2 regions of the Wenzhouxiangella sp. AB-CW3 genome follow, and region 1 is predicted to be linked to the other one. Evidence: predicted binding sites of a transcription regulator. Region 1 holds the regulator's gene; the other holds the start of a gene.
The links. Region 1 encodes FliA, which starts transcription of late flagellar genes. Its sites were predicted from a motif close to GCTAAAGTTNNNNNNNNNNCNGCCGATA; they were not measured.
Positions count from the first base shown of each region.

Region 2: a site for FliA is predicted at 6,076-6,103, ahead of IC757_RS16930 (methyl-accepting chemotaxis protein). Genes of this name have one in related genera too.

Region 1 covers NZ_CP061368.1:2,043,220-2,054,201, forward strand. The annotation lists gene IC757_RS08945 (hypothetical protein) at 1-460, opposite strand, end outside; gene IC757_RS08950 (ParA family protein) at 457-1,260, opposite strand; gene motD (flagellar motor protein MotD) at 1,257-2,174, opposite strand; gene IC757_RS08960 (flagellar motor protein) at 2,184-2,924, opposite strand; gene IC757_RS08965 (chemotaxis protein CheA) at 2,934-4,958, opposite strand; gene IC757_RS08970 (protein phosphatase CheZ) at 4,968-5,717, opposite strand; gene cheY (chemotaxis response regulator CheY) at 5,714-6,106, opposite strand; gene IC757_RS08980 (RNA polymerase sigma factor FliA) at 6,163-6,885, opposite strand; gene IC757_RS08985 (MinD/ParA family protein) at 6,882-7,760, opposite strand; gene flhF (flagellar biosynthesis protein FlhF) at 7,753-9,087, opposite strand; gene flhA (flagellar biosynthesis protein FlhA) at 9,130-10,982, opposite strand, start outside.
Region 2 covers NZ_CP061368.1:2,307,458-2,318,439, forward strand. The annotation lists gene IC757_RS10050 (serine hydrolase domain-containing protein) at 1-539, opposite strand, end outside; gene IC757_RS10055 (hypothetical protein) at 552-1,709, opposite strand; gene IC757_RS10060 (GGDEF domain-containing protein) at 1,943-3,808, opposite strand; gene IC757_RS10065 (DUF6436 domain-containing protein) at 4,027-4,644, opposite strand; gene IC757_RS16930 (methyl-accepting chemotaxis protein) at 4,650-6,032, opposite strand; gene IC757_RS10075 (IS701 family transposase) at 6,180-7,547, opposite strand; tRNA gene IC757_RS10080 (tRNA-Thr) at 8,118-8,193, opposite strand; gene ppc (phosphoenolpyruvate carboxylase) at 8,271-10,973, opposite strand.

The DNA of each region.
Region 1 (10,982 bases):
CAAGCTCTTCCTCAATGCCCTCGCTTTCGGCCACCAGCGCCCAGTCGCCATCGTCCAGCACGACCAGATGATGTGAATCATTGGCCAGGCGCAGACCGGGATCGGCCTGTCCGGGTGGCAACACCAGGGTACGGGTATCGACCACGATCAAGGGACCGGAGTCGGTTTCGGCCACGCGCCGCCAGTGCGGCGCCAGCGGCGGCGTCATGATCTCGGGAAGGGCCATCTCGCAACTGATTCTTCCGGCCGGAATGGCCAGGGTCAGACCTGCGGCAACAAAACGATAGTAGAGATCCGACGTCAACTCCTCAGCCGCCATCTCCGGCGCGGGCGCCAACAGTGGTTCAGAAGATGCCTCCACACCATTGCGCTTTGCCGGCCGGTCGCCCCCGAGCAATTGCTCCAGGTACTCCTGCAGCGCCCGGCTGGCGCCGGTCAATCCGGAATGTGTATTCATCATGCGCTTGCCTCCTCGGCAGCCGGTTCGTCGGCCCGCTCTTGCTCCAGCGCCAGCAGATCGTCCAGCAGCACCTTGAATGCCTTTGCACCTCGGCTGCCGCGATCCAGACAGGGTAGCGGTCGACCCTGCCGGCTGGCTTCCCGGAACTGGGTATCCACCGGAATCACCTGCTCCCAGAGCACGTCCTCATAGTCCTCGCGCAACTGCCTGAGCACCCGAATGGATGCACGAGTGCGACGGTCGAATATGGTCGGCACAACCAGGTGCGGCAGCATCTCCCCCCGCGAGTGGTTGATCATCTCCAGGGTACGACTCATTCGTTTCAGGCCCTTGAGGGCCAGGTATTCGGTCTGGGTCGGGACGATCACCTTCGAGGCGGCGGCCAGAGCATTGACCATCAGAACGCCCAGGGTGGGAGGGCAGTCGAGGATCACCCGGTCGTAACTCCCGGCCACGGCTTGCAGTGCCTGCGACACGACAAGTCCCTGCCCCTGGCGACTGCCCAACTGCCGGTCCAGGGTGGCCATGGCCGGTTCGGCAGGGAGTAGATCCAGACCTTCTTCCTGGGTTTCCAGAATCAACCGGCGCGCATCGGCCGCACCGTCTTCACCAAACAGGTCGTACACGCTACCCGGAAGGTTCTCGGGATCCAGTCCGAAGTAGCTGGTCAGCGAGGCATGCGGATCGAGATCGACAAGCAAAGTGCGCTGCTTTCGGAGAATCAGCCATCCGGCCAGCGAAACCGCGGTCGTGGTCTTGCCCACTCCACCTTTCTGATTGGCCACTGCCCAGGTATTCATGGTGCTACCTCCTCGTGATCTGCCGCCTCGGACTCGGCTTCCGCTTCGGTGCCCCTGCCGGCGAATTCCTCGGGCACTGCGTCACTGGCCAGGATGATGACGACGACCCGGCGATTGCGATTGCGCCCTTCAACCGTTTCGTTGTCGGCCACGGGCCGATACTCGCCCAGACCCAGGGCCGCGAGCCGGTTGGGCTCGATGCCGTGCCGTTGGAACAGCCGCACGACGCTGGTGGCTCGTGACGCCGACAGCTCCCAGTTCGACGGGAAACGCTGGGTGGCGATGGGCACATCGTCAGTATGCCCCTCAACCCGGATGGCATTGGGGAAAGGTGCCAGAATCTCGGCCAGTTGCCGGAGTATCGGCCTGGCCGCTTCGGAAATATCGGCTACACCAGTAGGAAACAGAATATCGGTCATCACTTCGACTTCGAGCCAGAACGGTGTTTCGCGCACCCGAACCTGCTCAAGCTCGATCAGCTCGCCCAGTGCTTCGCGCACTTCATCGGCCATGATCTGCAGCCCGGCCTCCAGCTCGCGGGCACGGACATCCAGGTCGTCGCCGGTGTCCGGAATCAATCCCGCATCTTCCAGCGCTTCACGACCTGGCATGCGTTCCCGGGGCATCTCGGTCTGAACCCGCGGATCCGGCAAGCTGCGCGGCGTGATATCAAGACGCCCCTGGTCGATGGCCGGAGGGCTGGGGTCACCCACCTGTATCGGCTCGACGCTGCGTGGCGGACCACGGAAGGCCGCAGTCAACGACTCGGCCAGCACGCGATACTTGCCCTCGTTGACCGAAGAGACCGCGTACATGACCACGAAGAAAGCCAGCAGCAGGGTGATCAGATCGCCATAGGGAATGGCCCAGGCTTCATGGTTGGCATGTTCTTCCTGTCGCTTCTTGCGTGCCATGGCCAGCCCCTAGTTCAGGAAACCCTGAAGCTTGGTTTCGATATTGCGCGGGTTTTCGCCCTGGGCGATCGAGACGATGCCCTCGACAATCATTTCGCGCACCTTGCTCTGGGTCTGTACCACACCCTTGAGTTTTCCTCCCATCGGCAGGAAAAACAGGTTGGCCGAGGCAATCCCGTAGATGGTGGCAACAAAGGCAACGGCGATGCCTCGGCCGAGGTACTCGGGATCGGCCAGGTTCTGCATCACCGCGATCAGCCCCATGACCGCGCCGATGATTCCCATGGTGGGCGCGTAAATGCCCATGGACTCGAACACCTTGGCCGCAGCCAGGTCCAGTTCCTCGCGGGTGGAGATCTCGACCTCCATGATGTTCTGTATGGCATCGGGCTCACTGCCGTCGACCAGCAGTTGCAGGGCCTTGGCAATGAATGGATCGGACTCCATCTCGACATTGGACTCCAGCCCAAGGAGTCCCTGCTTGCGGGCGACCTGGCTCCACTCGATGATCTTCTCGATGACCGCTTCGCTACCCAGATCAGGTGGGAAGAACACCCAGCGCACGATATTCATGGCCCGCATCATCACGGCCATGGGCGTCTGCAGCAGCGTGGCCGCCACGGTGCCCACGATCACGATGACAAAGGCAGCACCGGACCAAAGTGCGGCAATGCCACTGCCCTTGAGCACCGTGCCGCCGAAAATGGCGATCAGGGCCAGAATGAAACCGATGATGCTGAGAAGGTCCATCGCCAGTTCCTAGCGCAGCCTGCCGACCCGTTTCATCAACCCGTTGACGTCCATGATCAATGCGATATAGCCATCGCCAGTGATGGTGGCTCCGGCAAAGCCGGTCAGACCCTGCAGCAGGGTACCGAGCGGCTTGATGACCACTTCTTCCTGGCCAAGCACATCGTCGGTCACGAAACCGACTGCGTCGCTGCCCACCTGGATCACCACCACATAGCCGCTATTGTCATCCTGACCTTCATCGCCCAACTGCATCAGGCGATCGAGGAAGACCAGCGGCAATGGCTTGTCACGCACCATGACCACGTCACGACCCTCGACCTGGCGCACGGCATCGGGTTCAAGAAAGAATACCTCGACCACGTGAGACAGCGGAAAGGCGTAGCGGCGACGTCCAAGCTGCACCATCAGCGCCGGCAGGATGGCCAGGGTAAGCGGCACACGCACCCGAAAGGTCGTCCCCTGGTCCGGCTCCGACTGAATGTCGATGGTCCCGTTGAGCTCTCCGATACGGGTCTTGACCACATCCATGCCCACGCCACGACCGGAGACTTCCGACACCTCGTCACGCGAAGACAGCCCGGGCAGCAGCATCAGATCGAAACACTCGTGACGTTCCAGCTTGGCGGCCACTTCATTCGACACCAGCCCCTTGGCCACTGCCTTGCGTCGCAGCGCATCAGCATCGATGCCGGCGCCGTCGTCGCGTATGGTAATGACGATGTGATCGCCTTCCTGGGCTGCCGCCAGTTCGACGTGGCCGGCTCGCGGTTTTCCCTTGGCCTCGCGCTCGCCAGGGGACTCGATACCATGATCCATGGCATTGCGGACCAGGTGCACCAGGGGGTCGGCCAGTGCCTCGACCAGGTTCTTGTCCAGGTCAGTGTCCTCGCCCTGCATGGTCAGCTCGATTTCCTTGTTCAGATTGCGAGCCAGGTCTCGGGTCAGACGCGGAAAACGTGAGAACACCTTGCCAATGGGCTGCATGCGGGTCTGCATCACGCCCATCTGCAGATCCGCCGTCACCAGGTCGAGGTTGCCCACGGCATTCTGCAACTCCTCGTTCTTCAGCTGCGCTCCGAGGTTGGTAAGGCGGTTGCGCACCAGCACCAGTTCGCCCACCAGATTCATGACCGTATCAAGGCGCGACACATCGACCCTGACGGTCGATTCGGCCACGGTCGTCGGTGTCTGAACCCGGGGCGCGGCCTTTTGCGCCTCGTTGTTCTGTTCCGGTTGAACAGGATCCGGCGCCGGGGTTTCCTGCTGCCCACTGCCAGCCTGCTGCAGCTCATCGAGCAGGGCCTCGAACTCTGCCTCGGTAATCTCGTCCTCGCTGTCGCTCTCGGTCCGAGACATCTCCGGGGCGGCGGCCTTGTCCTCGACACGAGCGTCTGATTCGGTAGCACTCACTTCTTCGCCCTGCCCCTGCATCTGGTCGAGCAGGGCCTCGAACTCGTCCTCGGTGATCTCGTCGGATTCCTCGTTCTTGCCCGCCACGTCCAGCTCGCTCGACTCACCCGTGCCCGAATCACCTTCCAGTGCTTCGGCCAGCATGTTCTCGAACTCGTCGTCGGTCACATCACCGCCACCCCCCTCGGTGCCGGCGGATTGCGCAGGCGCCTGCTTGGGCCCGGCGCCACCCGTCTGGCGCACGAAACCACGCAACTGATCGAGCAGTGCCGGCGGCGCCGGTTGCGGTTCACTTCCGGCCCGCAGGGCCTCGAGCATGGCGGTGACCACGTCCAGCGCGTGCAGGATGGCATCCATGATGTCGGCATCAAGCTCGCCTTCCTTGCGACGCAGGGCATCAAAGACCTCTTCGGCACAATGACAGCAGTCCACCAGCGGGGCGATATCGAGAAATCCCGCCCCGCCCTTGATGGTGTGAAAAGCTCGAAAAATGCTGTCCAGCAGCTCACGGTCATCAGGCTGGCGCTCCAGCCGAACCAGCTGTTCACCAAGCTGATTGACGATCTCACCGGCCTCATTGAGATAGTCCTCGCGTATGCTGTCATCGACCTGGTAGTTCATGCTTGCCTCCTAGAAGCCGAGACTGGACAGCAGGTCATCGACCTCGTCCTGGTTCTTTAATTCCTCGGCTTTCTTCTTGCGCTTCGGCGCTGACGCTTCAGCCGCCTGCCCGGCTTCGCTGACCTTGTCGGAAACCTGGCCGGACAGCCGGATCATGTCGATCAGGGTGGTTTCCACCTCCTGCACCAGTCGAACCACCTTGCGAATGGTCTGCCCGGACAGGTCCTGGAAATTCTGGGCCAGAAGCACTTCCGAGAGATTGCCGCGAAGCTGGCCGCTATCGGCGCGGGTCTGCTCGAAGAAGGCCTGGGTGGTTCTGATCAGTTCATTGAACTCGGCGGCTGACATTTCACGACGCCTGAATCGACGCCACTGACCATCGAGTGACTCGCAGCTTTCAGCCAGAGACTCGGTCAGGGGCAGGCTCTCCTCGACCAGGTCCATGGTCTTGTGTGCCGACTCCTCGGTCATGGCCACCACCTGGTCGAGTCGGTGACGGGCATCGGGGAACTCTTCCTTGGCCAGGGCCTCGACGCGCGGATCGACCTGAAAGTTGGTCAGCGCCTCATGCAACTGCCGGGTCAACCGTCCGATATCCTGAAACAGGGAGCGTTCACGCAATGCCGTCAGTTCGTCGAGGTTGGCATAGAAAGTGGCCTCGTCGCCGGCACGGGCAGCGCTTGCCAGCGTCTCGATGGTCTCGAGATAGTCCTGTGGCTTGCCCGCCTCGGCTATTCGAACCGAATCTGCGTCATTCATGAGCCTGCCTCCAGACGTTCGAAGACCTTCTCGAGCTTGTCCTTGAGGGTCTCGGCAGTAAACGGCTTGACCACGTAGCCATTGACTCCGGCCTCGGCGGCAGCGACGATCTGGTCGCGCTTGGCCTCGGCGGTCACCATCAACACCGGAATACTCTTGAGGTCATCGTCGGCGCGCATGGTCTTGAGCAGTTCCAGGCCCGTCACGCCGGGCATGTTCCAGTCGGTCACGACGAAATCGATCGGCGTGGACCTCAGCACCTGCAGGGCCGATTTACCATCGTCGGCTTCCTTGATATTGCTGAAGCCCAGCTCCCGGAGCTGATTGCGGATGATGCGACGCATTGTCGAAAAATCATCCACCACCAGTAGCTGCATGTTCTTGTCCAAGTTCGTCTCCTTGCAAAATGGGTTCTGCTATCCGTTCATGCTGCCATGCACGAGCTTCACGAGCGCAGATCGGCCAGATCCGCGCGCAACCTGGCCAGCGACTGGCCATGCAGTTGGCATATGCGCGATTCGCTCACGCCCATGACTTCTCCGATCTCGCGCAGATTCAATTCGTCGCTGTAATACAAACTCATGACCAGCTTCTCTCTGTCCGGCAGTGTCTCGATGGCATGGGCCAGCGCCTTCTCGATATCCTGCGCCTCCAGGCCCTCTTCAGGGCTTTTCTCATCGCCCGGCAGCGGGCTTTCCTCGCTGTCGACCGGCGACAACTCGTCCATGCTGAACATGCGACAGGTCGCCGCTTCGGCCGCAATACGATGGTATTCGTCGAGACCCAGGCCCATCTCCTCGGCAATTTCGGTGTCTCTGACTCGCCGACCCAATCGGGCCTCGAGTTGACGAATGGTTTCCACCATGTCGCGAACCTTGCGGTGTACCGAACGCGGAACCCAGTCGGTTCGCCGCAACTCGTCGAGCATCGCGCCCCTGATCCGGATACCGGCATAGGTTTCGAAACTCGCGCCGCGATCACCGGTGTATTTTCCTGCCGCCTCGATCAGGCCGATCATCCCGGCCTGCATCAGGTCGTTGACCTCCACACTGGCCGGCAGCCGGCCGACCAGGTGGTAGGCTATGCGCCGCACCAGGTGGGCATAGCGCTCGACCAGGTCATCCTGGTCCAGCCTCTGAACCTCGAGGTATTCCCTCGGGCTGTTCATGAGGCCACCCCGCGGGATGACTCGGTACCGACAAGTGCTCGCTCGAAAAAGAACTCCAGATGGCCGCGCGCACCGGTCGGCACATCCCATGTATCGGCATGTTCGGACAGTTTCTTGAATGCCGAAGCAGCCCGGCTGGAGGGAAATGCGGTCATCACCGGCTCCTGCTGCTGCAGGGCCCGGCGCAGGAACTCGTCGTGCGGCACACAGCCGGCATAGTGCAGCGTGAGGTCCAGGTAGCGGTCACTGACGCGCGCGATCTTTCTGTACAGCGCCCGCCCCTCGGCCTCGGAGCGGACCATGTTGGCCACTACGCGGGCACGCTGTACCCCGTAATCGCGTGAAAGCACCTTGATCAGTGCGTAGGCATCGGTAATGGAAGCAGGCTCGTCGCAGACCACCACGAGCACCTCGTGGGCGGCGCGGGCAAACATGGTCACGGAGGTGTTGATACCAGCAGCCGTGTCGACCACCAGCATATCCAGGTCCTCGCCCAGCTCGGAAAAGGCGTGTATCACCCCCCCACACTCGGTCGCCGACAACGACGCCATGTGCTGCACGCCCGATGCCGCCGGAATGATGCGTACGCCCGGCGGCCCCGGCAAAACGATATCCCCGAGCTCACATTCGCCGCTGAGTACATGGGAAAGGTTCTGTCGCGGGTTCAGCCCCAGCAACACATCAATGTTGGCCAGGCCAAGATCTGCATCCAGCAACCAGACCTTTTTGCCGCTCAGCGCCCGGGCAGTTGCCAGGTTAACCGAGACGTTGGTCTTGCCGACTCCGCCCTTTCCGGATGCAACGGCCACCACCTGCACAGGGCGCTGACGGCGGAGATTCCGCAGGCCAGCAGCCTGCCCCCCTTCTTCAAGCATGGGCATGACGAATCTCTCCGAACTGCTGGGCCAGGTAGTCTTCATTCATGGGTTTCCTGCCCGATTCCTTCATCAGCTCAATGGCCCGGCGAACCAGGTTGCGGGTGCTGGCACGCCGCAGGTTCTCCGGCACCTGCTGTCCATCGGCAGTATAAGCCAACGGCAACTTGTGCCGTTCCAGTACCGACAGCAGTCCACCCAGACTGCCGGCCTCGTCGAGCTTGGTGACAATACCTCCCGCCAGGGGCAACTGCCGGAATGCTGCCACCGCCTCTTCCAGCGACTGAATCTGGGCATTGGCAGCCAGCACGAGGTAGGGATTGATCCGCCGTCCCGAGCTGTCGAGCGATTCCAGTACCCGCTCGAAGCGCTGGTCGCGCTGACCAATGCCCGCGGTGTCGACCAATACCAGATCGGCGTGCTCCAGTCGCTGCACCCGTTCGTGCAACTGCTCGGCACTGGTGGCCACGTACACCGGAATATTGAGCATGCGCCCGTAGGTAAACAACTGCTCCTGCGCACCGATACGATAATCATCGGCACTGATCAGGGCCACGTTCTCCGGACCATGACGCTGGGCATGGCGAGCCGCCAGCTTGGCGATGGTGGTAGTCTTGCCCACGCCAGTGGGCCCGACCAGGGCAACCACGCCGCTACCTTTGAGTGGATCCGTGCCCACGGTCTTCAAGCGTCGCGTCAGTTCACCCAGCGATGCGTGCAGTATGCGCATCAGATCGGAGTCTTCCGGCCCCACCCTGGACACCAGGTCCTGGGCCAGATCCGGCGCCAGGCCGATGCGGACCAGATCGCGCAGCGCAGCCGCCCGCGCCGGGCTGCTGCGCGCCAGATCGTTCCAGGCCAGGCTGGAGAGCTGTGACTCCAGCATCTGCCTCAGCGCGGCGATCTCGGCTTTCATGTGTCCGAAAGCGGCTTCGTCGGCATAGCCATTCGCTTCCAGTATCGCCGGCTTCGGGGTGGATCGTGGCACGCGACGCGTTCGCGTCGGGGCGGGTTTGGCCATGGGCCGGACAACGGTATCCGACGCGGTGTCAGTGGAACGAGTGCGCGATACGCCGGCCGCACCCTCCTCGTCAACGTCGGATTCACTATCGCTGCTCGAGGCTGCCTGGCCCTGCGCGTATCCGCCCGTCTCGCCGCGGTCGCTTGCGAAGTCGATCAGGGTTTCGTCATAGTCCACCGCGGCAATGAGTTCCAGGCCATCGGGCAGGGTCCGGGTCGACAGGATGACCGCATCGGGCCCCTGCTCCTCTCGCACCTGCCTGAGGGCCTGCCTCATGTCCGATGCCACATATCGCTTGATCTTCATCGCCGTCTACCTCGTATTTTCCCGGTTGCCGGCATCCCGGCTTCAGCGTGATACCGATCCGACCAGCCGTAGTTCCCGGTCCTCCGGGATTTCGCTGTGGGACAGTACGTGCAGTCCCGACACCGCCTGGCGGGCAAACCGCGCCAGCATGTTGCGGATGGTGGGTGGAACCAGCAGCACTGCCGGTTCACCTCGTGTTTCCTGCTGGCGGGCGCTGGCATGCAATTCCTCGCGCAGCTTTTCGGCCAGGCCCGGTTCCAGCATGCCGGCATCGCCCTTTTGCACCATGTCGTGCAATAGTTGTTCCAGCTCGGGCGCCAGAGTAATGACGGGCAGCTGTCCGTTACCTCCGGCCTCCTGTGTGATCTGTCGTCCCAGTGCAATGCGCACCTCGGTCAGCAGTGCATCCGGGTCCTGGGTGCGGGTGCCATGCTCAAGCAGAGCCTCGCAGATGCTGCGCAGATTGCGCACCGGCACACCTTCGACCAGGAGCTGCTGCAACACCCTCACCACCACAGACAGCGGCAGGGTCTTGGGCGTCAGATCTTCGACCAGTTTCGGCGCACTCTTGGCCAGTACGTCAAGCATCTGCTGGGCTTCCTGGTGGCCAAGCAGTTCATGGGCATGTTTCTTCAGCAAATGGCTCATGTGAGTGGCGACCACGGTGGCCGCGTCGGCAACGGTGTAGCCCATGGTCTGGGCATGTTCACGACTACCTCGCTCGATCCAGACTGCCGGCATGCCGAAAGCCGGGTCGCGCGTCTCGATACCCTGGACACGGCCGCTGGTTCCCCCTGGATCGATGGCCAGGTCACGGTCCGGGTGGACCTCGGCCTCGGCCACCGGCACACCGAATATCGTGATCCGGTAGCGGGTCGGCGCCAGGTCCAGGTTGTCGCGGATGTGCACCGGAGGAATCAGAAAGCCCAGGCTCTGGGAGAGCTTCTTGCGCACACCCTTGATCCGGTTCATCAACTCGCCGCCCTGGCGGCTGTCGACCAGTGGTACCAGACGGTAGCCGACCTCCAGGCCGACCGGATCAACCTGGGTGACATCTTCCCAGCCCAGCTCCTTCGGCTTGTCCTCCTGGCTGGATTGCTCGGCCCGGTCGCTTTCCTGCACGGCCTCGGTCTCCTGTTCGATCTGGCGCTTGTACTGCAGCCAGGCCGCGCCGCCAGCCAGGGTGGCCAGCAGAAGAAACGCCATGCTGGGCATGCCCGGCACCAGCCCCAGCAGGCCGAGAACGCTGGCCGTCAACGCCAGCACCTTGGGCTGACCGAAGACCTGCGAGATCATTTCGCTGCCCATGTCCTGAGACCGCGACATCCGGGTCACGATGATGGCCACCGACGTTGACAGCAGCAGGGCCGGGATCTGTGCCACCAGGCCATCGCCCACCGTCAGCAAGGTGTAAGTCTCGACGGCCGAACCGAACGCCATGCCATGCTGCATGGTGCCGATCAGCAGCCCACCGACCACGTTGATCAGCAAGATGATGATGCCGGCCACGGCATCGCCCCGGACGAACTTGCTGGCACCGTCCATGGAGCCGTAGAAGTCGGTTTCCTGACGGATTTCTTCGCGCCGTTCACGCGCTTCGTACTGATCGATGATGCCGGCGTTGAGGTCGGCGTCGATCGCCATCTGCTTGCCCGGAATCGAATCCAGGGTAAAGCGGGCCGTGACCTCCGAAACCCGCGTCGCGCCCTTGGTGACGACCACGAAGTTGATCACCACCAGAATGGCAAAGACGATCAGGCCGACGGCGTAATTGCCCCCCACGACAAAGTCGCCAAAAGACTCGATCACGCGACCGGCAGCGTCGGTGCCGGTATGACCGTTGAGCAGAATGACCCGGGTCGAGGCGATATTGAGCGCCAGGCGCAGGAGCGTGC
Region 2 (10,982 bases), 260 kb from region 1:
TTCTGGTAGGTATAGCAAGTGCCCGGGGCACACATGGGCTCCAGTTCCGAGAACCGGGGCAGGATGACCTCCAGCGGCTGATTGGCATTAAGCAGGTTGTCATAAGCATTGGGGACAATGCCGGTGGTCTGCCCCAGCAGGTGCCGGATGCGCAGTTCGCGGGCATGCTCCGGGTGAGCGAAGGTCAGCTCCGGAACATGACTGACGACCCGGTCGTCCCAGTCGAGCAAACCATCGATGACGAGCAGGTCGGTGAGCGTCGCTGCGAAGGTCTTGGAAACCGATGCAAGGCGGAAAACCGTATGAACACCTACCGGATCGGGCTCGCCGCTGACGCGAACCCCGTGGGCCGACGCATGTACCACGCGATCGCCCTGCACCACCACGAAGGCTCCGCCGGGCACCCCTTCATCTTCAAGTATGGTGGCGAAACGCTCATCGAGATCCTGCGGGAGGATGGTTGGCTGCGCGCTGACCCCCTGGAATGATGCGATGGCGGCAAGGAGGGCGACCAGGAGGCGGGTAGAGGTTTTGTTCATCGGGCGCGCGCCCTACCAGGACAGGGAAAAGTCCCACCGGACGTGGTTGTCGTCACGCCCCTCGGCGTCTTCGGTATGCTCGAACGAGGCCGACATGCCGGCATTCATTCCCGGCACGAAGTGCTCGATCCAGTCGCTGAAATCCAGCAGCAACGACAGACTCTCACGCCCGATCGGAGTGGCCTCCGGCACGAACCAGAGTGGATCATGGGTCTGCATCCAGCGCGCCGTCATGGCAAAGCGCTGCAGTTGGCGGCGAAGCTGCAGATCCACCGCCCAGCGTGACTCGTCCTTCATGACCTCTGCCTGATAGGACCGGCCTTCGGCCTGTCGCATGGCCACATCAGCCTCAAGCTCCCAACCCTGGACAACGTGCTGCTGACGAAAGCCCAGTTCGTAGCCGGACGCATCCTCGGGCAGGCCGTACCTTGCGACCTGAGTTTCGACCCGGTTGACGTGAATGGCACTGCCCATTTCATCGCCCAGACGCCACTCCAGTCCACGGGCCTGTACCGGCAGCTCTTCAATGCCCCGATTGGGTGCGCGCACCACACAGTCACTCTGAGAAACATCCAGCAAGGATTCAAACCCGGGCGAGATCATATCGGTAGGCATCTGCACACGGCCTTCCAGGCTGCAGTCAAGCGTCCGATTTCCAGACGCTTTGTACCGCGGGGGGATCCACTCCACCTGAAATTTCAAGGGCTCGGGGTCCCAGGCCAGGTGAGCGCGGGCAGACTCCTCACGGCGCTGCCCATCCAGTGTCAAAACGGCCGCCTCCTGCTGGTCGAAGCCCAGACGAAACGGGGCACCCAGACGACCCGGGGTTGAGACGCGCACGGCATGTTCCACCGACTGTCGCGCAATCTGGGTAGGCAGCGACTGCCCTTGCCGGTATCCCTTGCCCACGTTGCGCATCAGCTCGCCGCTGGCGACCGAGTAACGCGAGCGGAACTCAACCAGATCCTGCGCCAGCTCAGCTCGCACATCGGTTTCGACCAGATGCTCGCTTTCCGTAACCTGTGCCGGATGAGCTTTCAGAGGCACGTCCGCTCGCGCCTCGAGGGCAAGCGGCGGCTCGGGCACGGCCTCACCCTGCTGACCGGTCGAGGCGCAAGCGCTCAACACGATCACCATCAGTGATATCGCCACGCACTGAAATCGATCCATGTCCTCTATTCGCTGGTTCGAATTGTTGTGGAAAACAGCTCCGGATGGTGACGGGGTTTCAGGCGTCAGATCCGAAACTTGCAGGCAAAAGCATATCTCATTTCTCCAGCGAATTCATGCCATCGACCTAAATCGGGAGCACCGAACACCAGCAGCGTGAAGCGCATCACAATTCATCTACCCGGCAAGCATATAGTGACCGGCCGCGCCCTGCCCAGTGACCCATGTAAGGCTCAATCCGCCTGCGCCGCAACAACCCGGTTGCGTCCCTGCGACTTGGCCTCGTACATGGCCTGGTCGGCGCGCTGATAGAGGTCCTTGGTGGACTCGCCGGACTGACAGGCGGCCAACCCGATCGACAGCGTCAACGGATAGCGGTTCTCCTGAAACTCGAATCCTGTCTCAGACAAGCGCGCGCGGAGTCGCTCAGCCCAGCACAGGGCTTCCTCGAGACTGGTTTCCGGCAACAGAACCACGAACTCTTCACCGCCAAAGCGCGCGGCATGATCGGTCTCTCGAAGCGTATCGCGCAGAATGTCGGCAAACTGGACCAGGGCAGTATCTCCCCCATGATGCCCCAGCTGATCATTGATCAGCTTGAACTCGTCAAGGTCGCAAACTGCCAGGCAAAATGGCCGACCATAGCGCTCGAAACGGGCACTTTCATACTGCATCCGGCGTTCGCTACTGTGTCGGTTAGGCAGCCCGGTCAGCGTATCGGTATTGGCCTCTTCTCGGGCGCGAGCCAGGCGCTGGCGCAATTGCCCGGCCTCCTGCTCCATCTCCTTCATGCGCTTTTCCATGACCTGAAGACGTTGCTCAGCGGCTTTCCCGGCCTTTTGCTCAAGCTGCTTTCGCCGATCGAGATGGCGGCTGATCCGGCGCAGCCTATCGTGAATGGCTTCACTAAGCTTGCCCAGCTCCGGCCCGCGATCGATGACGTCCCGAATTCTGCCCAGGTCCGAGGCCAGCGCCGCGTCAACTTTCTCGCCAGCCTGAACCCGGCGCTCACGATGCTTGCGTTCATCATTGAAATACGATTCAAGTTCGGACAGTCTGCCGAGCACAAGCTTCAAAAAGTTGCGAAGCGCCTCGCGTTCAGCGACAACTGAAGACTGGTAGTCCGACAGCAGTTCGGCCAGGTCACCCAACCAGTGGCCAATCCCATCGATGTCAGCAAATCGCCCCGACGCCGTATCCACCAGCGCCCGGGCTCGCTCGACCAGAGTCTCGGGCAAGTCCACCGAATCAATCACCTGGCTGGCAAGCCGGGGGGACAGGCTGGGCTTCTTTCGCGATCGCTTAGTTTCAACGGCCTCGTGGGTGCGAGCTGCACCGAAGTCCGCATCGGCTTTTGAAGGGCCGGGAGTCGCCTTCCAGGCCGCTTGCTCGGCTTTCTCAATGGCATCCTCGACCAGCCCGGCCAGTTCCTTGCATACCGGCACAACTGCCTGAACTCCCTCCTGATCCAGACGTTGGCGCATGGCCATCAGACTGGTTTGATCGAGCTGCCCGGCGAGGCGATCAATCAGCCCGCGCACTGCCCTGGGCTCGGATCGAGACTCACGGCCAAAATAGCCGGAGAATCGCGAGAACATCCCTTTCCGCTGAGAAGGCCGCTCAACGCCCGTGATATCGCGCATTCGCGATTCAAGCAGGGCTGCAGTCTTGACCAGCTCATCACGGCTGGCCGTCGGAATTCGCGATCGCAGGGATGCAAGCACACCGTCACCCGGATCATGCGATTTGAGCAACTGCAGCCATTGCAGTAACACCCGGCGAAGCAGACTATCCAGGCCCTCACTGCGCGACGGGAGACGCATTTCCTGATCAGCCTGGCGACGGAGAAAGTGGCGAAGTGCTTCTATTTCGCGGTCGATAGCTTCCGAGTCACCGTTGGAACGAGCCTGACGGCGGATGGACTGAAGATGCTGATTGAGTGTCGAATCACTGCCGAGCCCCGCCATGGCCACGTGGGCCACCGCACGCCGCAGTCGCAACTCAATCTCCCTTGCTTCGCGCCCCTGGGATTCAAGGCTGTCGAGAACCTCCCGGTAACGCTGCTCCCAGTAACGTGCCGATGACGGTTTACCGCTCATATCTTCGGATCGACCCATTTGCGACAGGCGTGAATTCTGACACGGTGCCAGTCCCTCTTAGTGAACGGAGAAGCATCGCCGTTGTTCAACGCAGATGTCAACCCGCAACAGGTTACTCCGACCGTTGCTGACATCAGCAGCATTCGACCTCCACGCTGCTGTCCCGCAAATGCCGTGCAACAAATACCGCAGGTATTTCGTTGCCGGGTTAATGATAATCAAGTCGTCTTCATTGTACTCGGCCATTGACAGAAACAGCCTATGACTGAAAAATTCAGCCATTCGGCAGCCTCCTGCTCCGCCAGAAGCGACTCCAGCGTGGTTTCAACAGGCTCTCGCCCATCACTTGCGCACAACAACCCCACTCCGTACGGGCCCAGATAGACCAGGCGGCTCTCCGCATCCAGCACTGCCGCAGAAGGACTGCTCAGTTCTGGCAAATCCTCGACCACGATAACTTTTCGCGCCAGGGGGAAGTGCTCTTTTGCCGAAGCTTTCCAGGCATATCCCGGAACCACGATCCCGAATTCGATGCCGCGCCCGGAGTAGACCTCCATGACCTCTTTTGCATGAGATTGACTGAAACGAGTGCAGCCACACCCCGGATCCCAGAAATGGAGCAAAAGCCCGACCTCGCTTCGTACAGCCAACGGATCTGAAATCAACCCCGAGATGCTGGAAGCATCAAAAGCAACCAGATCCTCTTCCAGAAAGACTCGCACATCCCTGAACTGATAGAACCAGAAGACCCCAATCATTGCCACCACCCAGCACCCCACCAGGACAGCGGCCAACACTCTCTGACGTGACCGGGCAAGAGAAATCGTCGCTTTCAACTCCTTCACCCGTCAGTATGTGACTTCAGTTCTCGTGCCACGGATTGCATCTCCCGTGCGGTTAGAGCCAGTTTCTCCGCCAACTCCGCACTCCCCCGGGCTGTCTGGTTCAGCTCCCGAGTAGTTGAGTTGATCTGCTGCACTGCCGAGGACTGCTGATGGCTTGCTTCCGTGATCTCGGAGATCAACCGGGTTGTTCGATTGATCGATGGCACCAGGTTTTTGAGAAGCTTGCCCGCTCGCTCCACGGTCTTCACTGAAGCCGAGGACACCTCCCCAATATCGCGTGCCGCCAGCTGGCTCCTTTCTGCCAGCTTTCTGACTTCTGCAGCCACCACGGAGAATCCCTTGCCATGCTCGCCCGCACGAGCGGCCTCGATCGCGGCATTCAGCGCCAGCAAATTCGTCTGGTAGGCAATCTCATCGATGATCTGTATCTTCGTCGATATGCTCTCCATTGCATCGACCGTCTGCGTCAAAGCCTCCTCCCCTTCTGCAGCTTCGCTAGCCACGGACTTCGAAAGCTGTTCGGTTTCCGAAGCACTCTCCGCATTGCTGGAGATGGATGAGCTGATCTCGTTGATGGAATTCCCGATGGTCCCGAAACTCTCTGCTTGCTGGGCCGTCGATGTCGACATCTTCTCGGCGGTGGAGGACAAGTCGGAGTTGAACTCAATAAGCTTGCCAATCGCCAGCTCGACATCCGCCATCAACGAAGCACGCTTTTCTCCCAGCGCCTTGCTCAAGCGTTCGCTCTTCAACATTGCATTTCGCGACAGAATGAAGTCCCCAGCCATCTTGTTTGCGAGGAGAACCGTGGCAACAGTCTGAAATACGACGTATGCAGCATGGACAAACACGATACCCAGACCTGACAGCTCAGCGAACACGAAGACGCCGAAACCCTGCGCCTGGAGAAAGTAAAATGTCAGGTGATGAATGGCCGCCACGAGAGCACCCGTGACCAGAACACGCCAGTCCAGGTAGTAGATCAGAATAGCGAGGAGCACAAAAAAGCCAAAGTGCAACTCGATCATTCCATGACCCTGGTGCACATGGAGTGCGGTGAAAGCCATGAATGCGGCGGCCATGTACAGCCGCGTGATCAAGGCCCCACCCTGAGCTAACGTCAGAAACGCCCCCAGCGCAATGGTCGGAATGGACACCAGCAATGCTTCGGTCCAGGTAGAGTGCCAATCGGCAAGCGCAAGGCTGAGCACCCCGAGAAGGACCAGAATACCCAGCATGATCTGGTCGCCCTTGCGCCAGTAATCGGCAAAAACAACCGAATCCAGCCTGTTCCACTGCATTGCTCGATTCTCCACAAACGTCATCGGCACCCGGGTTACAAGCGATGCGGCGTGCATAACCCACAGTCGATGGCTCATTCCCGCACGGGCGGTTTCCCGGCGTTCCGGCGATCGGCTTTTATAGCGGCTGCGAGAGCAGAGTCTTGAGTTGAACGGGCGGTTGTTATTGGCGGATGGAGTTAAAAAACTACTAATTCTACTTTGTCATGTTCCATTCAATGTAAATCAGTTACTTAGGTCAAGCGGTGTCTTTGGCTCTGCTGCCGGTCCTGACCTTCGTTTGGCTGAGTCTATGGCTGCCTGACGTCTTCGGTGACGTTCTATCATCATTGCTTTTATGTCTTGACGGTCCATCTTGCGTGCAGGCAATGTTTGGCAAAGCATGATCTGAATGTCATAGCAACTCAACAGCGGATAGGTCTCGGAATTGATCATGCGCTCCTGAAGCATGAATTGCTGGGCCATCATGACCAGCGCCATGTGCCGATGCCAGGAAAGCCACTTACGGGCTTGATAATGACTCATGCCCATGTGGCTCTTGGCATCCTGAAAAGCTCGTTCAACCCAAAATCGCTGGGCTTGCATACGACCCAGTGTCGATAGACTGACATCGGCTGGCGCATTGCTCAGGCTGTATTTGATCGTATTGGGTTTACCGATTTCACGGCGGCACAACAAATGCCACTGTTTGGTGGTTGAGGACTTCTTGTCCCAGAGCCAGACCCGAGCACAAAGGAGGTCGACAGTTAATGGTCCCCGTTCACTGTCGCGCAAAGTCGTCCGACTCCATGCGCTGTCCGGCTGATCCGCCACCCACTTTCCGACTTCGACCGACTCTTGATCACTACACAGTCGTCGTCTCGGCCGACCTTTACCGGGCGTGCTGGCTGGAACGTAGGGAGCTGGATCCTTCAGGTAGATATGGCGGTCCTTGCGCACGTCAGCGACAAACGTTTCACCTTTCATATCAAGATCTTGCAATAGCCTGAACGATGAGCCATAGACCGCATCCATGCCCACCCACTCAAACCGAACCCCGTTGACACGCGCCTGCTCCACAATCTCCATTGCCAGGTCAGGCTTGGTCTTGTGGACTCGCTCCCCGTGCGGAATACCGGCCTTGGCACAGCGCTTCGGATCGTTAGTCCAGACCGTGGGTAGATAGAGCCGGGCATCAATCAGACTGACATGTTTGCCCTTGCCCAGCGCACCGAATACGCCGACCTGGCAGTTATCCGTCTTGCCCAGCCGGCCATTCCACTGACGAGCCACACCCACCGAATGCTTGCCCTTCTTAGCAAAACAGGTTTCATCAATGTAGAGCCCAGACCCCTCATCACCACCGACCCAATCATTGGCATCCCGCGCTACCTGATTCATCACCGCACGGTGACTCCACCCCGAGTAACTCAGAAAGTTCTGAAGAACCTGGCTATCGCTGTCAGGAACCACCTCTGCCATGCGTTCCATGTTTCTTTTCGGGGATTGAATCAGTCCGCTGAGGTATTGTTTCGCTTGACGGCTGACATTGTGATTGCCGGACCGGAAACAGCCGTCATAGGTGTCGTAAAACCCGTCATAACGACCCGACATCGGATCGAATAACTGGTCATCACAAATCCCGTTTTTTGAGTTACTGTTTGAATTTCTGGAAGCTCATCCTGTTTGCTCTTCCACTTCGGCCTGATACGGTCCATTGTACATAAACTATTGATTTATTGGAAGATCAACGTGACAAAGCAGAACTAAGGAAGCTGCCACAAATGAATGTAATAGCATTGTTTTTTATGTGCCGGTGGACGGATTGCTGCGCCCGCCTACGGCGGGCTTGCCCTTCGGGCTGAACTGCTATGCAGTTCAGCGAGCTCGCGGCTGCGCCGCTCGGTTCGAACCGAATTGTTTATTGTCGGCGGTTCGAATTGAGCCATCGCCAACGAAGGTGCCACAAGTAGTTGTAAGGGCTTTGTTTTTTTAATGGTGCCGGTGGACGGATTGCTGCGCCCGCCTGTGGCGGGCTTGCCCTTCGGGCTGAACTGCTATGCAGTTCAGCGAGCTCGCGGCTGCGCCGCTCGGTTCGAACCGAATTGTTTATTGTCGGCGGTTCGAATTGAGCCATCGCCAACGAAGGTGCCACAAGTAGTTGTAAGGGCTTTGTTTTTTTAATGGTGCCGGTGGACGGATTCGAACCGCCGACCCACGCATTACGAATGCGTTGCTCTACCGACTGAGCTACACCGGCACGGGTGCAAGGTGGTTTTGCGCGAAAGGAGCGGAATTATACCGGTTTCGCGGTCGGGATGTCACCACTTCGCCTCTTCAGCCGGTGTTCTGCAATCCTTGGGCGATGCCGTGAACGCTCTCGATCAGCGCCAGTTCCAGTTTCTCATCCTGTTGATTGCCGGCACGCCAGCGTTGCAGCAGGTCCACCTGGGTGAAACTCATTGGGTCGACATACGGGTTCCTCAGCAGAATCGAGCGCTTGAGGGTTGGATCCTTGTCCAGCAGCTCGTCCTGTTGCTTGATGCGACAGATCAGTTCACGGGTGCGGGCGAACTCCTGCTCGATGGTCGGGAAATAGCGCTCGCCCAGGTCGCCGGCCAGGGCCGCGTAATGACGACCGATGCCGATATCGGCCTTGGCCATGGCCATTTCCGCATCCGAAAGCAGGTTGGAAAAGAACAGCCACTCCCGCACCATTTCCTCTACCGACTCGATGCCAATCTCGTCGATAAGACCTTGCAGCCCGCTGCCAAGACCGAACCAACCCGGCAACCCTTGCCGGGACTGGCCCCAGGCGAATACCCAGGGGATGGCGCGCAGGCCCGAAATACCGGCCTGCTTGGCTCTTGAGCTGGGTCGCGAACCGATGCGTAGCCGCTCGATGACATCGATCGGGGTGGCCAGCCGAAAGTAGTCGCTGAAGTCCTCATCGCCGTAGACCAGGTCGCGGTAGGCAGTACGTGACAGTTTGGCCAGCCTGGCCGCGGCCTTGCGCCACGGACCCGCTTCGCTGTCGGGATCGCTGTCCACGAAACCGGCCTTGATCACGGCACCGGTCGCCTGCTCCAGGTTGCGCACGGCAATGGTACGCAGGCCGTATTTTCGATGGATGACTTCTCCCTGCTCCGTGATACGCAGGCGCCCACCCACCGAGCCGGCCGGAGCGGCCAGCACCGCACTGGGTGTCTTGCCGCCACCACGGCCCACCGTGCCGCCACGACCATGGAAGAAGGTGATCCTGATGCCCTGACTTTCAAACAATGCCAGCAAGCGGCGCTGGGCGTCCTGCAACGACCACCGCGAGGCCACCATGCCACCGTCCTTGTTGGAATCCGAGTAACCCAGCATGACGGTCTGACGATTGTCGCGCGCTTCGAGCAACTCCCGCCAGATCCCGAGTTTGAGCAGGCCGTCCATCACTCCCTCGGCAGCAGCCAGATCATCCACGGTTTCAAACAGTGGAACGATATCGAGATGATCCCGGCCAACACCGGCGGCCCGGGCAACAAACCAGGCCGCCAGGATATCGTCGGCGTTGCGGCTCATGGATATGATCAGGGTCGTGATGGAGCGGGCCCCAAAGGTCTCGTGAGCACGCGCTGCCGCCGCCAGGAGCTTGTAGACTGGGTGACTGGCGCCACTCTTCTCGCCATCGGGAATGGCATCGTCGGCAAGCCGTTCCCCCAGCACCCGGGTGCGTTCGGCAGGTTCGCGATCGGGCCATTGCGCGTCGTCAACCAGCTCCGCCACGGCTTCGTGAAGATCACCGGAATCAATGCGCAGATCCAGCGCAGCCAGATGGAAACCGAATATATCCACCCGCCTGAGCAGCCGTTCAAGCGGAAAAAGACCGGCACGTTGGCCGCGATGTGTCTTGAGACTGTCGACAATCAGTTGCAGGTCCGCGGCGAAGTCACTTGCTGCCGGGTAGGCCATTTCGCCGGAGTCGCGAGTGGCGCGCAACCGTGCCTCGATCAGGCACAACAATACCCGGTAGGGCATCTCGGCATGCCGCGCCGGGATCATCTCGGCGACCCCGGGCAACTGGCTGCGGTACCGCCTGATGCGCTCCAGCACCTCGGAACTGAAACCGACCCGCCCTTCGGTCTGACTCAGCAGTCGATTGAGTCTGCGTATTTCGCGCAGGTAATTGTCGATGACCTGACGTCGCTGCTCGGTGAGCGTTTCCATCACCGTATCGCCCGAAACATTCGGGTTGCCGTCCATGTCGCCGCCGACCCAGGATCCGAATCGCAGCAGCGAAGGCAACTCCCCCGGTCCAGGCGCCACGCCCCAGGCGCGTGTTGCGGCCTCGGCCAGATTCTCGTGCAGCACGGGGGCAACCCGATACAGCACGTTGGCCAGGTAGTAGTGCGCATGCTCGGCCTCGTCGGCCACACTGGGACGATTGCGCGACTGCTCCGCGGTCTGCCAGGCAATGGTCTGCTCCATGCGCACCCGGTCGATCAGTCGACGAGACGCGTTTGCCGAGAGTCCTGGATCGAGGCGCTGGACCAGGTAGCGCGCCATTCGCTGTTCCTTCTCCAGTATCGAGCGTCGCGTCGCTTCTGTCGGGTGCGCGGTAAAAACCGGCTCCACGCACAGCGATTCCAGCATCCGACGAACCGATTCCCAGTCCCTGCCCTCGTTGGCCAGCGACTCGAACACGTCTGCCAGAGAATCGGGCTGAACCCCTTCCCCGGCGGCCATGTACTCACGCCGACGCCGGATGCGGTGAACCTGTTCAGCCAAATTCACCATTCGAAACCAGGCGGCGAATGCGCGCGTGAATGCCCCGGCCTCTTCGGCATCCTCCATTCTGCACTGCGCCAGAATCTCGCTGCCATCATCCTCGCCCAGACGTCGGGCAATGGCGGCCGAACGGGCCGTTTCAACACGCTGAAACAACGTATCGCCACACTGCTCCTGAAGCAGCTCGCCAATCATCGCGCCAAGCAGGCTGACGTCATCTCTAAGGGCCTGGTGTTCGGTCGGAAAGTCGATCTGGTCTCTACGCATGCAGTCTCG